2 regions of the Saccharopolyspora sp. NPDC050642 genome follow, and region 1 is predicted to be linked to the other one. Evidence: riboswitches for the same ligand, from Rfam matches in the RefSeq annotation. Region 1 holds a riboswitch; the other holds the start of a gene.

Evidence for each region. A riboswitch is a leader RNA that binds a small molecule or an ion and turns the genes downstream of it on or off. The one in region 1 is predicted to bind cobalamin.
Region 2: it holds a riboswitch for cobalamin, as region 1 does, so the genes downstream of both, metE (5-methyltetrahydropteroyltriglutamate--homocysteine S-methyltransferase) here and cobN (cobaltochelatase subunit CobN) in region 1, are expected to answer to the same signal.

What each region holds. Positions count from the first base shown of each region.
Region 1 is NZ_JBFAIN010000016.1:82,715-87,178, reverse strand. Features, by position in the region: gene cobN (cobaltochelatase subunit CobN) at 1-2,263, opposite strand, end outside; cobalamin riboswitch at 2,377-2,499, opposite strand; gene cobG (precorrin-3B synthase) at 2,631-3,848, shown strand; gene AB0H93_RS24140 (precorrin-8X methylmutase) at 3,881-4,464, shown strand, end outside.
Region 2 is NZ_JBFAIN010000001.1:105,763-110,226, reverse strand. Features, by position in the region: gene AB0H93_RS00500 (2OG-Fe(II) oxygenase) at 1-628, opposite strand, end outside; gene AB0H93_RS00495 (methylated-DNA--[protein]-cysteine S-methyltransferase) at 625-1,242, opposite strand; gene AB0H93_RS00490 (sigma-70 family RNA polymerase sigma factor) at 1,242-1,736, opposite strand; cobalamin riboswitch at 1,971-2,210, shown strand; gene metE (5-methyltetrahydropteroyltriglutamate--homocysteine S-methyltransferase) at 2,342-4,464, shown strand, end outside.

The sequences.
Region 1 (4,464 bases):
CCGCGTCCTCGGCGCTGCCGAGGACCTCCCGGCAGACCTCCGGCGCCGAATCCGGGCTCCAGCCGCGGTCCTCCATCGCCTGGACCAGGGCGTGCGCGCGGGTCTCGACGTCGTCGACCTGCTCCCGGGCGGCGCTGCCGTCCTCGGCGAGCCCGAGCGCTTCCCGCAAGCCGGGCAGCGCGGCGCTCTGCCCGCTCCACATCTGGCGCGCGCGCAGCATCGCGAGCACGAGGTTCACCCGGGCCTCGCCGGCCGGGGCGTCGCCGAGCACGTGCAGGCCGTCGCGGATCTGGGCGTCCTTGACCTCGCAGAGCCAGCCGTCGACGTGCAGCAGCATGTCGTCGAATTCCGCGTCGTGCGGCCGTTCGTCGAGCCCGAGGTCGTGGTCGAGCTTGGCGGCCTGCATCAGCGTCCAGATCTGGCTGCGGATCGCGGGCAGCTTCGCCGGGTCCATCGCGGAGATGTTGGCGTGCTCGTCGAGGAGCTGTTCCAGCCGGGCGATGTCGCCGTAGCTCTCCGCGCGGGCCATCGGCGGCACGAGGTGGTCGACCAGGGTGGCGTGCACCCGGCGCTTGGCCTGGGTGCCTTCGCCGGGGTCGTTGACCAGGAACGGGTAGATCAGCGGGAGGTCGGCGATCGCGGCGTCCGGGGCGCACGAGGCGGACATGCCCGCCGTCTTCCCCGGCAGCCATTCGAGGTTGCCGTGCTTGCCCAGGTGCACCATGGCATGGGCGCCGAACTCGTCGATCAGCCAGCGGTAGGCCGCCAGGTAGTGGTGGCTCGGCGGCAGGTCCGGATCGTGGTAGATCGCGATCGGGTTCTCGCCGAAACCGCGCGGCGGCTGCACCATGAGCACGACGTTGCCCGCGCGGACGGCGGCGAGCACGATCTCGCCCTCCGGGTCCTGGGAGCGGTCGACGAACAGCTCGCCCGGCGGCGGTCCCCAGTGCTGCTCGATCGCGGTGCGCAGGTCCTCGGGCAACGTCGCGAACCAGCTCGCGTACCGGCGCGCGGGGATGCGGACCGGGTTGCCGCTGAGCTGCTCCTCGGACAGCCAGTCGCGGTCCTGGCCACCGGCGGCGATCAGCGCGTGGATCAGCGCATCGCCGTCCTGGTCCGCGACGCCGGGCAGCGCGTCGGGGCCGTCCTCGGGGCCGATGTCGTAGCCCTGCTCGCGCAGCGCCCGCAGCAGGCGGACCGCGCTGACCGGCGTGTCCAGGCCGACGGCGTTGCCGATCCGGGAGTGCTTGGTCGGGTAGGCCGACAGCATCAGCGCCAGCCGCTTGTCCTGCGGCGGGACGTGCCGCAGCGTCGCGTGCCGGACCGCGATGCCGGCGACCCGGGCCGCCCGTTCGCGGTCGGCCACGTAGACCGGCAGCCCCTCGGCGTCGTTCTCCTTGAAGGAGAAGGGCACGGTGATCAGGCGGCCGTCGAACTCGGGCACGGCGACCTGCGTGGCCATGTCCAGCGGCGACAGGCCCTCGTCGTTGTCCTCCCAGGCCTCGCGGGAACTGGTCAGGCACAGCCCCTGCAGGATCGGGATGTCGAGTTCGGCGAGCGCTCCGACGTCCCATGCCTCGTCGTCACCGCCGGCGGAGGCGGTGGCGGGCTTCGTGCCGCCGGCGGCGAGCACGGTGACGACCAGCGCGTCCGCCCGGCCGAGCTGTTCCAGCAGCTGCGGGTCGGGCGCCCGCAGGGAGGCGCAGAACAGCGGCAAGGCCTGGCCACCGGCGTCTTCGATGGCCTCGCACAGCGCGTTCGCGAACGCGGTGTTGCCCGCCATGTGGTGCGCGCGGTAGTAGAGCACGGCGACGGTCGGGCCTTCGGTGCGCCGCGGGGTCCGCTCCAGCACGCCCCAGGTCGGCGTCTCCGCCGGCGGCTCGAAGCCGTGCCCGGTGAGCAGGATCGTGTCGGACAGGAAGCGGTGCAGCTGAGCCAGGTTGTCCGGGCCGCCGTGGGCGAGGTAGCGGTGCGCTTCGGCGCACACCCCGCCCGGCACGGTGGAGCATTCCATCAGTTCCGCGTCCGGGGCCTGTTCGCCGCCGAGCACGATCACCGGGCGCGGGCCCGCGAGCAGCGCGTCCAGGCCCTCTTCCCAGGCCCGGCGGCCGCCGAGCAGCCGCACGACGACGAGGTCGACGTCCTCCAGCAGCGGGGGCAGGTCGTCCACGCCCAGCCGCGCCGGGTTGCCGAGCCGGTACTCGGCGTCGGCGGCCCGCGCGCTGAGCAGATCGGTGTCCGAAGTGGACAGAAGTAGGATCATGCGGATCGCTCCTCGGCGTGGCGACCGGCGTCGCGGGGCCTGGGCGCGCGTGCGCAGCGCATGACGGCACCTCCCTCGGGGTCCTCGCCCCGGTTCGTAGGTCGCGGCGACCGGAGTCTCCTGGCTCCCGGATCAGCGCTCGCTCCGTCTTCCCGTCCAGTTAGGACAGTGACTTCCCTGGAGTCCGCTCCCCGGTGACAGTGGCGGGACCGCGCCGGATTCGCACCGGCTTCCTCCACCGTCGCCGCTGAATGCTGCGACCACTCTTCGCAACGGGACGATCTTACGTCAAGCGGCGCGGGCATGACGCACGTCGCACCGCGCTTGTTTTGCGTCCGCAACTACCTGGGTCCGTAGTATCAGCCGGGTGTTGCACAGAGCCAGACCAGAGCGGGACGCGTGTCCCGGCGCGCTGCGGGTGCACGAGGCAGCCGACGGCGGACTGGCCCGCATCCGCATCCCCGGCGGCGTGCTCACACCGCTCCAGGTCCGGGCGATCGCGGCGGCCGCGGCGCTCGGCGACGGCGGCGCGGAGCTCACCTCGCGGGCGAACGTGCAGGTGCGCGGACTGCCCGCGGGAGCGGAGGAGGAACTCGCCGCCGGACTCCGGACGGCGGGGCTGCTGCCGTCGGCAACGCACGAGCGGGTCCGCAACATCATCGGCTCGCCCTCGGCGAACGGCCGCGAACTGGTCGACGTTCGGGCGGTGGCCCGGGAACTCGACACGGCGCTCTGCGCGACGCCGTCGCTGGCGGACCTGCCAGGACGTTTCCTGTTCGCCGTCGACGACGGCAGCGCGGACGTCATCTCGCTCGGCGCCGATGTCGGCCTGCTCGCGGAGCGCGCCGACGCCCTGGCGCTGGTGCTCGCCGGCGTGGATTCCGGAGTGCGATCGACCCCGGGCCAGGCCGTCGGCGTCGCCATCGCCGCAGCGGAGGCTTTCCTGGCGGAGAAGGCCGCGCAAGGGTGCTCGGCTTGGCGGCTGGCCGAACTCGACGATGGTGCGCGCCGGATCGCCGAACGCCTCGGCACCGTCCCGGCCGGGCCGCTGCCGACGAACCAGCCGGCGACGCATTCGCAGGTCGGCGCGGTGGAACGGTCCGACGGAACGGTCGCGGTGGTGGCGGGAGCACCACTGGGCCGCCTGTCGCGGGACCAGCTGGATATCATCACCGCCGCGTCCGAGGCCGCGGGTGAACTTCGCCTGACGCCGTGGCGGACCGTCGTCCTGCCCGGCTTGCGGCCGGACGAATCCGGTCGGTGGCTCTCGGAACTCGGCGCGCACGGCCTGCTCGTCGATCCGTCCTCGGCCGGTGCCGGGGTGACCGCGTGCGCTGGTCGTCCCGGCTGTGCGAAGGCGCGGGCCGACGTCCGCGAAGACGCCTGGCGCGCACCGGCCGGCGGCGCTCTGCCGGTGCATTGGTCGGGTTGCGAACGACGCTGCGGCCGACCGCAGGGGCGCGTCGTGGAAGTGCTGGCGACCGGTGCCGGCTACGAGGTCGGTCTCGACGGCGAGACGCGGGCATCCGGCGCCGATGTCGACCAGGTATCCGCCGCGCTCGTCGCGGCACGGAGGACAGTGTGAACGAGAACAACGGGGCGACCCGCTACCGCGGGGTGCCCGAATACGTCCGGGAAGGGGCGGAGATCTACCGCCGCTCCTTCGCCACGATCCGAGCGGAAGCCGCCCTGAGCGGCCTGCCGCCGGAGGTGGCCGGGGTAGCGGTGCGGATGATCCACGCCTGCGGCATGGTCGACCTGGTCGACGACCTGGCGTACTCGGCGGACGCGGTGCTCAACGCGCGCGCGGCCCTCCGCGCCGGTGCGCCGGTGCTGTGCGACGCCGCGATGGTCGCCGCCGGCGTGACCCGGCGCCGCCTGCCCGCGGACAACGACGTGATCTGCACGCTGTCCGACGAGCGGGTCCCGGACCTGGCCCGCGAGCTGGGCACGACGCGCAGCGCAGCGGCACTGGAGCTGTGGCGCGACCGGCTGGCGGGATCGGTCGTCGCGATCGGCAACGCCCCGACGGCGCTGTTCCGGCTGCTGGAGATGATCGAGGACGGCGCCCCGAAGCCCGCCGCGGTGCTGGGGCTGCCCGTCGGCTTCATCGGTGCCGCGGAATCGAAGGAGGCGTTGGCGGCGCACCCCGCCGGGCTGGACCACCTGGTGGTGCACGGCCGCCGCGGCGGCAGCGCCAT
Region 2 (4,464 bases), on a different contig from region 1:
AGCGCACCGGCCGGTCGCGCGTGGTGAACACCAGGCCGTGCCCCTGCGGGATCAGCGTTGCGGTGCCCCGGGATTGGGCGCGCGGGCGCTGCTCCACCAGCAGGAACTCGCCTCCGGTGTGATCGGTCCCCGGATCGTTGAGGTTGATCACCACCTGCAGCGGGAACACCTTGTCGCCGTACAGGTCCCGGTGCAGTGCGTTCCAGCCGCCCGGCTCGTAGCGCAGCAGGATCGGCGTGGGACGGGCCTGCCCGGCCCGGTGGCAGACGTCCAGCCACTCGTCGAGGGTGTCCGGCCATTCCGCTTCCCGGCCGAGCTTCTCGGCCCAGTCCCGGGCGATCGGCAGCAGCCGCGGGTAGAGGGCCTGCCGCAGCTTCTCCACCGGTTCCGGGAAAGGCGCGGCGAAGTAGTGGTAATCGCCGTTGTCCCCGAAGCGATGGCGGCGCAGGTTGATCGTGGCCCGGAAGTGCTCCGGCTCGTCCCACAGGGCCGCGATCCGCTCGCACTCGGCGGGGGTCAGCAACTGCGGCAGCAGTGCGCAACCGTAGTCGTTGACCTCGGCGGCGACCCCCTCCCAGTCCGCCGCCGCGACCTGCTTCGCGTACCGGTCCGTCTTCGACGTGCTCATGCCGCCTCCAGGGTCAGCAGGGTTTCCTTCGCTTCCGCACCGCCGACGTACCCGCCCGAGGTGCCGTCCGAGCGCACGACCCGGTGGCACGGCACCACCACCGGCAGCGGGTTGGTCGCGCACGCGGTGCCCACCGCGCGAACCGCCCGCGGGCTGCCCGCCGCGGCGGCGACCTCGGCGTAGCTGGCGGTGCGGCCGTAGGCGATGTCGGGCAGGTGCTCCAGCACGTTGAGCCGGAACCCGCGCGAGAGCCGCCAGTCCAGCGGCAGGTCGAAAGTCCGCCGCCGCCCGGCGAAGTACTCGTCGATCTGGCGGGCCGCCTCGTCGAGCCGGGCCGGCGCCCGCAGGATGCGCGGGCTGATCAGCTCGGCCAGCGACTCCAGGACCGTGCTGTGCCCCTGGCGGTCGAAGGCGACCCGCACCAGGCCGCGTTCGGTGGCCGCCAGCAGCAGCTCGCCGACCGGGGTGCCGACGGTGCGGTACGCGACGTCGAGCAGCCCTTCCCGCTGGGCCGCGCTCACCAGGTCGATGTGCAGCCGCTCGCTGGTGTTGAAGTCGATCGCCGGGAGCGCGTCGAACAGGTGTCCGTCGTCGGATTCATGGATCGTCATCATCACGCTTCCCTCCCCACTCTCGTGGTGGGTCTATAGGTCGTGCGCAGGGTCTTGATGCCGTCCGCGGCGGCCCGCCGGGCGGCATCGGTGCTGCCGCCGAGGATCGCGGCGATCTCGGCGTAGGGCAGGCCGGCCAGGTAGTGGTAGGCCACCGCCATGCGCTGCTTGGCCGGCAGCGCGCTCAGCGCGGCCCACAGGTCGCCGTCCCAGTCCTCCGGGCGGCCGCTCGTGCTGGGCCGCTCGGGCAGGCGCTCGACCACCACCGGCCGGCGGGCCGTCGCCCTGGTGACGTCGACCGCCTTGCGGTGGGCGATCGTGACCAGCCACGCCTCCACGTTGGTGTCCTCGGCCAGCTCCGGGTAGGCGCGCAGCGCGGCCAGGAACGTCTCGGACCACGCGTCCTCGGCGTCGGCCGGCCCGAGCACGGCCCGGCACACTCGCAGCACCATCGGGCCGTACTCGTCAACGATCTGCTCGAACGGTCTCACTTTCACTCCCCGTAGACGCCCCGCGCCGCGGAAACGTGAGATGCGGATCGGCCCGTTTCCACGATCGTCACCCGGACGTGGCCATCCCGCGTTTCGGGACCGGGCCTGCGGTGCCGCGTGACGAGCGTCTCACCGGAGGTGCGGCGGTGGGCCGGAAGATCATGTTCAGCCCGGGGACCGCCGGTCGCGAGGGGGCCGCCCGGCGCGTCGCCGGCCCTTGCCAACGGCCCCCCGATCGGTAGCCTCCGTTGTGCTGGTGGTTCGTCCGCCCCCCTGAAGCGGGGTGGACGAGGCAAGAGGGAACCCGGTGCGAATCCGGGACTGCCCCGCAGCGGTGAGTGGGAACGAACGCCGTCCCCGGTCCCAGACCGGGCACAGCACTGGGCACGCGTGCCTGGGAAGCGACGGCCACTAGGAACCCCGGCTCCGGCCGGGACGCGCCCGCGAGTCCGAAGACCTGCCACCGGTGCGCGCACCGGACGGTGCGCGCGGTCCGGGGTCTCGCGGGAGGACCCGGCGGACGACCGGCTCGCGCCGCGCGGTGCGCGCCGGTCCGCCTGCGCCTTCCCGGACCTCGGGGCATCTGCCGTCGAGCTCGCGAGGAGAGGGCCTTGAGCAGCAAGATCGGATCCACCGTACTCGGATACCCCCGGATCGGCCCCGACCGGGAACTCAAGCGCGCGCTGGAGCGCTACTGGTCGTCCCGCATCGGCGAGGCGGAGCTGCGCGCGGTGGCGCGCGAACTCCGCGTCCAGACCTGGCGCTCGCTGTGGGACGCGGGCCTGGATTCGGTGCCGGGCAACACGTTCTCGTACTACGACCAGGTGCTGGACACCGCGGTCACCTTCGGCGCGATCCCGCCGCGCTTCGCGAAGCTCGGGCTGGGCCCGCTGGACACCTACTTCGCGATGGCGCGCGGCGTGGCGTCCGAGCCGCCGCTGGAGATGACGAAGTGGTTCGACACGAACTACCACTACCTGGTGCCCGAGATCGGCCCGGACACGCAGTTCTCGCTCGCCGACCGGACTCCCGTGGAGCAGTACCGGGAGGCCGCCGAGCTGGGCGTGACCACCCGCCCGGTGCTGGTCGGCCCGCTCACGTTCCTGCTGCTGGCCAAATCCGCGGACGGCGCGCCGGAGTCGTTCCGGCCGCTGGACCGGCTGGACGCGCTGCTGGACGCCTACGCGGAGCTGCTCGGCGAGCTGCACCGCGCCGGCGTTGAGTGGGTGCAGCTGGACGAGCCGGCCTTCGCCGCCGACCGCTCGCCGGCCGAACTCGCCGCCCTGCGCGCCGCCTACCAGCGGCTCGGCGATCTGGCGGAGCGGCCGAAACTGCTGGTCGCGGGATACTTCGGCGATCTCGGCGAGGCGCTGGAGGTGCTGGCGGCTAGCCCGGTCGAAGCGATCGGCGCCGACCTCGTCGCCGGGAAGTCCACAGTGGACGTCCTGTCGTCGGTTCGCGGGCTGAGCGGCAAGACCCTGGTGGCCGGGCTCGTCGACGGGCGCAACGTCTGGCGCACCGATCTCGACAAGGCGCTCGCGACCGCCGCCACGCTGCTCGGCTCGGCGAACGAGGTCGCGGTCAGCACGTCGTGCTCCCTGCTGCACGTGCCCTACGACGTCGACGCGGAGACCGGCATCGACCCGCAGGTGAAGCCCTGGCTGGCCTTCGCCGCGCAGAAGGTCCGCGAGGTGGTCGTGCTGGGCCGCGCGTTGCGCGAGGGCCGCGACGCGGTGGCCGACGAGCTGGCCGAGGCGCGCGCCGCGATCGCCGACCGCGCCGGCGCGGACCGGGTCCGGAACAATCGCGTGCGCGCTCGGTTGCAGGCACTTCGGCCGGAATACACGCAGCGCGGCGAGTACGACACGCGGCGCGCGGCTCAGCAGAAGGCGTTGAACCTGCCGCCGTTGCCGACCACGACGATCGGATCGTTCCCGCAGACCACGGACGTCCGCAAGGCGCGCGCCGCGGTCCGCGCCGGCCGCATCGACCAGGCGACGTACCGGCGGCGGATGCAGGACGAGATCGAGCGCGTGATCCGCCTGCAGGAAGGGCTCGGGCTCGACGTCCTGGTGCACGGCGAGCCGGAGCGCAACGACATGGTGCAGTACTTCGCCGAGCACCTGGACGGCTTCGCCAGCACCGACAACGCATGGGTGCAGTCCTACGGGTCGCGGTGCGTGCGCCCGCCGATCCTCTACGGCGACGTCTCCCGCCCGGCGCCGATCACCGTCGAGTGGGCGAGCTACGCGCAGCGGCTGACCGAGAAGCCGGTCAAGGGCATGCTCACCGGACCGGTGACGATCCTGGCGTGGTCTTTCGTCCGCGACGACCAGCCGCCGGCCGACACCGCGAAGCAGGTCGCGCTGGCGATCCGGGACGAGGTCGCCGACCTGGAGGCGGCCGGCATCCGGGTCATCCAGGTCGACGAGCCCGCGTTGCGCGAACTGCTCCCGCTGCGCCGGGCGGCGCACGGGGAGTACCTGGACTGGGCGGTGACGTCCTTCCGGCTCGCCACCTGCGGCGTCGCCGATTCGACCCAGATCCACACCCACCTGTGCTACTCGGAGTTCGGCGACGTGATCAACGCGATCGTGGCGCTGGGCGCCGACGTCACCAGCATCGAGGCCGCCCGCTCGCGCATGGAGGTGCTCGACGACCTCAACGCGGTCGGCTTCGGCCACGGCGTCGGGCCCGGGGTGTACGACATCCACTCGCCGCGCGTGCCGGACAC